DNA from 3 places in the Comamonas sp. AG1104 genome. Region 2 is predicted to be linked to each of the others. Evidence: riboswitches for the same ligand, from Rfam matches in the RefSeq annotation. Region 2 holds a riboswitch; each other region holds the start of a gene.
The links. Region 2 has a riboswitch for thiamine pyrophosphate ahead of thiC (phosphomethylpyrimidine synthase ThiC). Riboswitches for the same ligand answer to the same signal wherever they lie in the genome.
Positions count from the first base shown of each region.

Region 1: another riboswitch for thiamine pyrophosphate. It lies ahead of DFO48_RS02110 (long-chain fatty acid--CoA ligase); the one in region 2 lies ahead of thiC (phosphomethylpyrimidine synthase ThiC).
Region 3: another riboswitch for thiamine pyrophosphate. It lies ahead of DFO48_RS16870 (FAD-dependent oxidoreductase); the one in region 2 lies ahead of thiC (phosphomethylpyrimidine synthase ThiC).

Region 1 is NZ_QQAS01000001.1:465,620-468,893, reverse strand. It holds gene DFO48_RS02115 (acyl-CoA reductase) at 1-679, opposite strand, end outside; gene DFO48_RS02110 (long-chain fatty acid--CoA ligase) at 676-1,770, opposite strand; TPP riboswitch at 1,841-1,932, opposite strand; gene DFO48_RS02105 (TonB-dependent receptor) at 2,244-3,274, shown strand, end outside.
Region 2 is NZ_QQAS01000010.1:86,433-89,706, reverse strand. It holds gene thiC (phosphomethylpyrimidine synthase ThiC) at 1-1,912, opposite strand, end outside; TPP riboswitch at 2,172-2,289, opposite strand; gene DFO48_RS22215 (nitroreductase) at 2,371-3,030, opposite strand; gene DFO48_RS22210 (ABC transporter substrate-binding protein) at 3,215-3,274, shown strand, end outside.
Region 3 is NZ_QQAS01000005.1:473,296-476,569, forward strand. It holds gene DFO48_RS16860 (SH3 domain-containing protein) at 1-76, shown strand, start outside; gene thiD (bifunctional hydroxymethylpyrimidine kinase/phosphomethylpyrimidine kinase) at 145-1,017, opposite strand; TPP riboswitch at 1,083-1,244, shown strand; gene DFO48_RS16870 (FAD-dependent oxidoreductase) at 1,308-2,402, shown strand; gene thiS (sulfur carrier protein ThiS) at 2,509-2,706, shown strand; gene DFO48_RS16880 (thiazole synthase) at 2,868-3,274, shown strand, end outside.

The DNA of each region.
Region 1 (3,274 bases), on a different contig from region 2:
CGCCACCTGCACCGCGCCACCACACCACGGCCAGGCAATCGGCCAGCGGCGGGTGAACCTCGGCCAGCAGGCGCGCAAACCATCCCGCAAACAAAGGCTCGGCACTGGCCAGCTTGCCAATCGCAGGGGCCTTGACCAGCAAGCCACAGACCAGACTCCACAGCGACAGCGCAGGCACGTTGCCCGCCCAGCTATGCACCAGCAGATCCGGGCCGAAAGCACGTACGGCGCCGCCCTTGGCTGCTGGTTGAAAGCCATCGAGCACCGCCGGGTTGGCAAAATCCTCGGCCACAAAGCGCTTGAGCTGCGCTGCACGAAAGGTCTTGAAAAATCCTGTCAGCCCCAGCCGCACCATATCGGCGTCATAGCCGCTGACCACGGGCAGCCAGGCTTCGGCCTGCTGGCGGTAGATGTCGTTACGGTCCAGCAGGCGAGCCATCGCACGATCGACGGCATCGATGATCTCGGCCACCGGCATGGGACGCATATGGATGGCCGCAGCTGTACGCACACGACAGGCCAGTGCCTGCATCTGCGGCGCCGTCAGCACGGGAACGCAGACTTCCAGCACCTGGCCGTTCCGAGACTTGAAGTCCAGCGTCTGCCACTGCACTTCATCGTCGTTCAGGCCCGGCAGATAGCCAGCCCTGATGCGCTGTAGCTTGCGCTGCTCGTTCATGCGCCGGCAGCTTTCACAAACTCTTCAACCGCCAGCGAGCAGCCCTTGGCTGCGGCCCCTTCGGCCCGTCCAAGCAGCAAAAAGCCGTCTTTTTCCTGCGGGCCGGCCCACAGGCCCACATCCTCGGTCAGGATGGTGGTCACCGCGTTGTAGTTGGCCAGATCGCAATGCACCAGAATGCCGCGCTCACCAGCGGCCACGTCCCTGCCGGTGATCGGCTCGACCAGACGCGAGCGAATCCAGTGCGGGCCGGACTTGACCGAAGGCAGCACCGCATTGCCATCGTCATAGAACTGGGTGCTCAGCTCCGTCATGCCATACATATTGATGCACAGACTGCGCGGCACGCCCAGCAACTGGGAAAGCTCGGCATAGAACTGCTCGAGCGGCAGCTCGCGCGACTGCCCCTTGTAGCCGCCCGTATCCAGTACGCGGCTGCCTGCGGGCAGGCGGAAGCTGCGGCCCTGCTCACGCAGGGCATCCATCACATGGACCAGGCTGAAGCTCGCGCCCAGCAGGGCAAAAGGCTGGCCGCTGCGCTCTGACTCTTCCAGCGCGGCGCACAGGGCCGGCATGTCCAGCCCTTCCGAGTTCAGGTAGTAGCGGCTGCCGGCCGAGCCGAATTCGGAGCGGGCAAGTGCCAGATAGTGGGCCAGCGAGGAATTGGGCATGGCCTGCTCATCGGGAAACAGAATACCCATGGGCATGCGCTCCAGACCCTGCATGAAACGCCTGGAGAAATAGCGCTTCATGGACAGGTCGTAGACATCGAGCTGCGGATGGAAATGACGCCCACGTGCGACGCGGCCCGTGGTGCCACTGGTCATGAATACACGCTCGGCGGGCGATGACGGCTCGCTGCGCAGCTCCATGGCCTTGAAGGCATCGATGGGCACAGCAGGGACATCGCGCCAGCTCCTGACATTGCGCAGCGTGGCGCCGCGTCGCTGGCAAAAGCTGCGAAACGGCGCATTGCATTCGTACTGGTAGGCGAAAAGGCGCAGGGCGAATTGATTGAACTGGTCGTCGGTGCAGTCATCCATTGCGATGAAAGCAAGCAGATCGGCGACCAGCGAAGCGGCCTTGTCCATGAAATTCCTTCGAGAGCGGGGACGTCATGCTCCGAAGGCTTGCTGACCATGCGAGAACGCACTGCCCTGAGGTCAGCTTGCAAGCTCTTCTTCCGCCGGTATGAACCGGGTCAAGTTCGCGGGTGTAGATCTCAGCACTGGTGTGCACCCCGGAGCGCGGCGCCATCTTACCCCAACGGCATCGCTGCAAGGGGCCGGAGCTGGCGCATGAAAGTCGCGTCACTTGTAACCTGGGGTAAGGCTCCAGCACGAGCAAGAAGGACATCCAGGGCAAAAACATCAAAACACTGCTGCCCAAATACAATCGACCCAGCACCGCAAGCTGCCCTAGACCTAACCTGCCGCGGCGCCGACAATGGCGCAGGTACGACATGCCTGAAAGCGCGGCATGGCGCGGCGATGGACTCCGTCAGCAGACGCTTGCAAGCGATCCAGGGCACTGAATGCCCGCCCCAAGCCCCAGAGATATTCACATGCATTTTTCGCGCCTTTGTCATCTGGCAGGCTGGCCTGTGGCCGCCGCCGGACTGCTGCTGACGGCACAGTCCGCAACAGCCCAGCAAGCCGCCGCCCAGCCAGAGCTGCCCCAGTTGTCCGAAGTCACCGTGCGCAGCACCTTGCAGGAGTCCGCGCTTGAGCAGACCCCGGCCTCCGTCACCGTGCTCGACGGCGAGCGCATGCGCGAGCGCAATCTGCAGGTCAATCTCTCGGAGTCCCTGAGCGCCGCTCCGGGACTGCAGCTGCAGAACCGCCAGAACTACGCGCAAGACCTGCAGCTGTCGATTCGCGGCTTTGGCGCGCGCTCCACCTTCGGTGTGCGAGGCATACAGATCTATGTGGACGGCATCCCCTCCACCATGCCCGATGGCCAGGGCCAGACCAACAATATCGATATCGCCTCGCTGGAGCGCGTGGAAGTGCTGCGCGGCCCCTACTCCGCGCTTTATGGCAACGCCTCTGGCGGCGTGATCAATGCCTATACCGAACGAGGCGAGGGCGCGCCCTCGGTGGAAAGCAGCTTTGCACTGGGCAGCGACGGGCAGAAGCGCCTGGGCCTCAAGGCCAAGGGCGAAGCCAATGGGATTGGCTATGTGCTCAGCGCCAGCCGTTTTCTCACCGACGGCTACCGGGTCCAGAGCGCAGCGGACAAAAACCTGTTCAACGCCCGTATCGACGTCAAGCCCGACGAATACAGCCAGCTGACCCTGGTGGCCAACCATGTGGACATCGATGCCAAGGACCCCGGCGGCATCACGCCCAAGGACTGGGCGGCAGATCCGAAGGCTGTGGCGTCCAACCCCTTGCTCTACGACTCGCGCAAAAGCGTGAAGCAGACACAGGCCGGCCTGACCTATGAGCGCCAGCTGGATGGCGGCCAGGCGCTGCGCCTCATGGCCTATGCCGGTCAACGCGAGATGATGCAGTTTCAGTCCACACCCAAGGCATCGCAAACCGGCTACAGAGGCGGGGTGATAGGCCTCAAGCGCGACTATGGCGGCATCGA
Region 2 (3,274 bases):
CGATGGGAATATAGAAATCCCCACCCGCCTTGTTGAACTCCTGGGCCTTGGCCTGCATGCCCACGGCAATGCTGTTTTCGGCGCTCACGCCTTGCTGCTTGGCAAAGTCGCGCACTTCCTGGGTGATCTTCATGGAGCAGAACTTGGGTCCGCACATGGAGCAGAAATGCGCCACCTTGGCGCTGTCCTTGGGCAGGGTTTCGTCGTGGTAGGCCTGGGCCGTGTCGGGGTCCAGGCCCAGGTTGAACTGGTCCTGCCAGCGGAAGTCGAAGCGCGCCTGGGAGAGAGCATCGTCACGCGAGCGCGCGCCCGGGTGGCCCTTGGCGACGTCGGCGGCATGGGCAGCAATCTTGTACGCAATGATGCCCTGCTTGACGTCGTCGCGGTCGGGCAGACCCAGATGCTCCTTGGGCGTGACATAGCACAGCATGGCTGTGCCGAACCAGCCGATCATGGCCGCACCGATGGCCGAAGCGATATGGTCGTAGCCGGGGGCGATGTCTATGGTCAGCGGGCCCAGGGTGTAGAACGGAGCCTCGTGGCAGTGCTTGAGCTGCTCGGTCATGTTCTGCTGGATCATGTGCATGGGCACATGGCCGGGACCTTCGATCATGGTCTGCACATCATGCTTCCAGGCGATCTGCGTCAGCTCGCCCAGCGTAGCCAGCTCGGCAAACTGGGCATCGTCGTTGGCGTCGCTGGCGCAGCCGGGACGCAGGCCGTCGCCCAGCGAGAAGCTCACGTCGTACTGCTTCATGATGTCGCAGATGTCTTCGAAATGCTCGTAGAGGAAGCTCTCGCGGTGGTGAGCCATGCACCACTTGGCCATGATGGAGCCGCCGCGCGAGACGATGCCGGTTCGGCGCTGGGCCGTGAGGTGGATGTAGGCCAGACGCACGCCCGCGTGGATGGTGAAGTAGTCCACGCCCTGCTCGGCTTGCTCGATCAACGTGTCGCGGAAGATGGGCCAGGTCAGGTCTTCGGCAATGCCGCCGACCTTCTCCAGCGCCTGATAGATAGGCACGGTGCCGATGGGCACGGGCGAGTTGCGCACAATCCAGTCGCGTGTGGTGTGGATGTTTTTGCCGGTGGACAGGTCCATGACATTGTCCGCACCCCAGCGAATGGCCCAGACCAGCTTTTCCACCTCTTCCTCGATGCTGGAAGTCACGGCCGAGTTGCCGATGTTGGCGTTGATCTTGACCTTGAAATTGCGGCCGATGGCCATGGGCTCGATTTCAGGGTGGTTGATATTGGCCGGAATGATGGCGCGGCCGCGCGCCACTTCGTCGCGCACGAATTCGGGCGTGATGATTTTGGGAATGGCCGCGCCCATGCTGTTGCCGGCCAGGCGCAGCTCGCGCGCCGCGTCCTGCTGGTACTGCGCCATCCATTCACGGCGGCCGTTTTCACGCAGGGCCACATATTCCATCTCGGGCGTGATGATGCCGCGCTTGGCATAGTGCATCTGGGTCACGTTCTGGCCAGATTTGGCACGGCGCGGCTGGCGCTGCAGCGCAGCCGCCTCGGCGCGCAGCTGGGCCACGCGAGCATCTTCCTCGCCGCGCTTGCCGCCGTCGTCCAGCGCCACGCGCTGGCGACCCACATAGTATTCGCTGTCGCCGCGCGCTTCGATCCAGGCTCCGCGCACACTTGGCAGGCCCTGGCGCACGTCGATCTGCACGGCGGGGTCGGTATAGGGGCCCGAGGTGTCGTAGACGCTGACCTGCTCTCCATTGGTGAGCGCAATATCGCGCACCGGCACACGCAGCTGGGGGTGCAGCGCGCCACTCAGATAGCTCTTGGTCGATGCCGGAAACGGCTGGCGCGACTGGGCCAGCAGCTCGGCAAAACGGGCGGCATCGGGGGCATGGCCTGCAGCAGGCGTGAAAATGGAATCAGGGGCGTTCATCGCAGTCTCCTCAAAGCGGTTGAAATGCATCAAACGCTCCGTGGAGTGCGGCCCTGCTCTGATCTTGCCCTGCACTGGCCCGGCCCACTATGGGGTATCCGGTCTGTGCCGCCGAAATTCTGCAATTTCGGCCTGGCTCTTCACGCACCGGCTGTCCAGAAAAGACAAAACCCCAGTGCGCGAGGCGCCTGGGGTTTGCTGTGCCTATGGCTTTCAGGCTTGGCACTCGTGCCAGTTGTCCTGTCAATCCACCGGCCCTGCGTCAGGGTCCCGCTCTTCTTCCGCCGGTATGAACCGGATCAAGTTCGTCGGGTTCGCCTGCACTGTTTTCACAGTGTCTGGCATCTCAGCGCTTTCGCACACCCCGGAGCTGCACGCAGTATAGGCTGGTTTTGCCACAATTTGCGCACCATTGAAGCTGTTTAACTATCCTGACCCTCAGGCGTCTAATCCGCCGTTCAATCCAGCCCCTGCAGCACCAGCCATTCGTTGCTGGCAGCACGGCTTGCGCGCCACTGGTTGATGGGCGCGCTGACATCTTCGTAGCCCAGGGCAATGCCAAAGGCAATCTGGTAGCCATCCGGCAATGCCAGCTGTTCGATCAGCATGTCGTTGTACATGCGCCAGAAGCCCTGGGCGCAGGTGGCCAGACCTTTTTCCACGGCCAGCAGCATGAAGGACTGCAGATAGATGCCCAGATCCACCCATTGCGCATAGCCCATGCGCTCCTCCACGGCCACGAAAATGCCCACGGGCGCACCGAACATCTGGCCGTTCTTGGCCAGTTGGGCCAGACGTGCGGCCTTGTCCTCGCGGCCGATATTGATTGCGCGGTACAGATCTTCGCCGTTTTCAAAGCGGCGACTGCGGTAGGGCTCCCACAAACCAGGTGGATAGGACAGGCCGGGGCGCTGCACGGCCTCGGTCTGTCTGGCCTTGGCGCACAAATCCTTGAGCGCCTGTCCGCCCACGGCGGTCACACGCCAGGGCTGCATATTGCCGCCGGACGGCGCCTGAGCTGCTGTCTCCAGCAAGTCCCGCACCGTGGCTGCAGCCACGGCCTGCGGCAGAAAGGCGCGCACCGAACGACGCTGCTGCAATGCTTGACGAATATCCATCTCTTGTTCTTTCCAAAATTGCTGCACTGCAGTGTAGAAGCTTGCGGCATTTTCCCGAGTCGCGCCGGATACCTTGTCACAGCCGCCCCGGTGCTTGCCCTGATGGCGCGCCCTGCTCCAGCTGCGACCATGCTGGCTGCCCGTCGCAGTGACCGGGCACTCACCACCTCAGGAGATGACTCTGATGAAGCCTCGCTCTGTTTGCTCCGCTACCGTTTTTTCCCCAAGAACATTGACGCTGGCA
Region 3 (3,274 bases), on a different contig from region 2:
AGGCAGCTGGGCCCAGGTCCAGCGCAGCAATGGCCAAAGCGGCTGGGTGGCCAAGAATCTGGTCTGGGGCTGGTAAGCCCGGCAACAAGCACACCCCAAAAGCAAAGGCCTGCAGCTGCAGGCCTTTTTTGCGGGAGCCGGAAATCAGCCTTCGACGATCAGCTGTGCACGCGGCGCATAACCATGATTGAGCGGACCGTGACCCTGGCCGGTATAGACCTCGGCACCCGCCTCGATGGCGCCCAGAATATAGCGCCGCGCCTCGGTCACTGCGGCCTCCAGCGCCAGTCCCTGGGCCAGGAAGGAGGCAATCGCCGACGACAGCGTGCATCCTGTGCCATGGCCGTTATGGGTGACGATGCGCTGCGACTGCAGGCGCAGATAGTCGCTGGCCTGCTGGCCTTGCCGGCCCAGCACATCCATGACCAGATCGCCGCTCAGATGCCCGCCCTTGAGCAACACCGCCGGCGCCCCCATGGCCAGCAGATCGGCCACGGCCGCATCCAGCGCTCCAATGCCGTCGATGTTGCGACCCAGCAGCAAAGCTGCTTCATCCAGATTGGGGGTAATCACCGTCGCCAGCGGGAACAGCTCCTGGACCAGCGCCTGGGCCGTCTCGGGAACGATCAGGCGGTCGCCGCTGGTGGCCACCATCACGGGGTCCAGCACCACGTTCCTGATCCGATGGCGGCGGATCGCATCCGCCACCACGCTCACCACATCGGGAGTGGCCAGCATGCCGATCTTGACGGCATCGACGCCTATGTCCTGCACAACGGCATCGATCTGGCCGCGCACGGTATCGAGCGGAATGCCGTGAATGCCCGTCACGCCCAGCGTGTTCTGCACGGTGATGGCCGTGATCGCCGTCATGCCGTAGCAGCCCAGTGCCGCACAAGTCTTGAGGTCGGCCTGGATGCCGGCACCACCGCCGCTGTCCGAGCCGGCAATGGAGAGCACGCGCGCATAGCGCTTTTTTGCGGCGCCGGAGATGGAGGAAGAAGCAATCACTGTCATGGCAAAAATTATCGCCCATGCGCATGGTCAATGCGTGCTGTTTGCGGTTGTGCTGTAATGTCCAACGGACGAAACAGGGGTGTCCCGCAGGCAAGCAGCCTGTGTGGACTGAGAAACACCCTGGGGCAGCGCCAGCCACCGGCTGCGCACCAGAGCACCATCCGTGCCCTGTGCCCCCTGCACCCGATCCAGGTCATGCTGGCGTGGGGAGTTTCACAAGCCGCAAGGCATGCCGCGTTTTGTCCTGCACATGGCCCTGTTCCTGTGTCCGGATGGAAAACGATTTGCACATGTCATTGCTACAAGCTTCTTCAAAGATCGCAATTCTCGGCGGCGGCCTCATGGGCCGTCTGCTGTCGCTGGCCCTGGCCCAGCGCGGTCATGCCATCGACCTCTATGACGCCCATGGCCCGCAAGGCGATGGTGCTGCGGCGCGCGTGGCGGCCGCCATGCTGGCTCCGCTGGCCGAGTCGGCCATTACCGAGCCCGGCGTGGTGCGCATGGGCCAGCATGGGCTCAAGCGCTGGCCCGAGCTGATAGCCCAGCTCGAGCAGCATGTGTTCCTGCAGCAAAACGGCACGCTGATTCTCTGGCACCGCCAGGATCAGGGCGATGCGGCACGCTTTTTCGGTCTGCTGGAGAAAAACCGGCGCATCAACCCCAGCCTGCCGGCCATGCAGGAGAAGACCGGCGCAGCGCTGCAGGACTGCGAGCCCGCGCTGCAGGGACGCTTCAACCAGGCCGTCTATCTACCCGGCGAAGGCCAGCTGGACAACCGCCAGCTGCTGACAGCGCTGGTCGACAAGCTCACCGCCCTGGGCGTGCGGCTGCACTGGGACAATCCTCGCGAGGTTGGCGACTTCCGCCCCGGCGAGGCTGGTCAGCCCGACTTCGTGTTCGACTGCCGAGGTCTGGGTGCCCGCAGCCAGTGGAAGCAGCTGCGCGGCATTCGCGGCGAAGTGGTTCGCATCCATGCGCCCGAAGTCACGCTGCAACGCCCCACACGCCTGATCCATCCACGCTACCCCATCTATATCGCGCCCAAGGAAGACCATCTGTTCGTGATTGGCGCGACCGAGATCGAGTCCGACGACATGTCGCCGGCCAGCGTGCGCTCCACGCTGGAGCTGCTGAGCGCGGCCTATACCGTGCACTCGGGCTTTGCCGAAGGCCGGATTGTGGAGATCGCCACCCAATGCCGCCCCACCCTGCCCGATAATCTGCCCGCCGTGCGCCTGCTGACTCCGCGCGTCATGGAAGTCAACGGCCTCTACCGTCACGGCTTCATGATCTCGCCCGCCATGCTGGACGTGGTGCTGGAGCTGCTGGACCACAACGACTCGCCGCTGGCGCGCGAGTTCGATGTCGCCGTGCATCGTGGCTGAACTGCGAGCCCGAACTTTGGCGCACAGCACTTGCACCCCCGGCGCACGCAAGCACCGTCGTGCAGAGGTTTAACTTAGCACCCGCTTTATTTTCCGTTTCCATGCCATGAAGATCACTCTCAACCAGCAAGCCGCCGAGCTGCCAGCCCATGCCACCGTGGCCGATGCGCTGGCGCAGATGCAGGCCAAGCCCCCGTTTGCCGTGGCGGTCAACACGGTGTTCGTGCCCAAGACGCAATACGCCGACCATGCGCTCAATGAGGGCGACAGGATGGAAGTCATCTCTCCGGTGACTGGCGGCTAGACATGAATCCCCCTGAGTCGCTACGCGCCTTCCCCCAAGGGGGACGACACCTGCGCTGCGAGGCGGCTCTTGCTGGGTGTCTCTCACTTGGCAAATGCTCGTTTGAAGTCCATTTAGCTTGACGAGCATTGCGGTACACAGACAAAAGATAAAGACAGACCATGAATACAAAAACTACCGACGACGCCCTGGTTCTCTACGGCCAGCGTTTTGAAAGCCGCTTGCTGCTGGGCACCTCGCGCTACCCCTCGCCGGCGATTCTCGAAGCCGCTGTGGAGCGCTCAAGGCCCGCCATGGTCACGGCCTCGCTGCGCCGCCAGGGCAGCAATGCCGCCGAGACCGGCGCCAGCTTCTGGGAGCTGCTGCGCAAGCTCAATGTGCCCGTGCTTCCCAACACGGCAGGCTGCATGACCATCCAGGAGGCCGTGACCACGGCCCAGATGGCGCGTGAAGTCTTCGACACCCCCTGGATCAAGCTGGAGCTGATCGGTGACGACTACACGCTGCAGCCCGACACGCTCAATCTGGTGGAAGCGGCCTCCATCCTCATCAAGGACGGCTTCCAGGT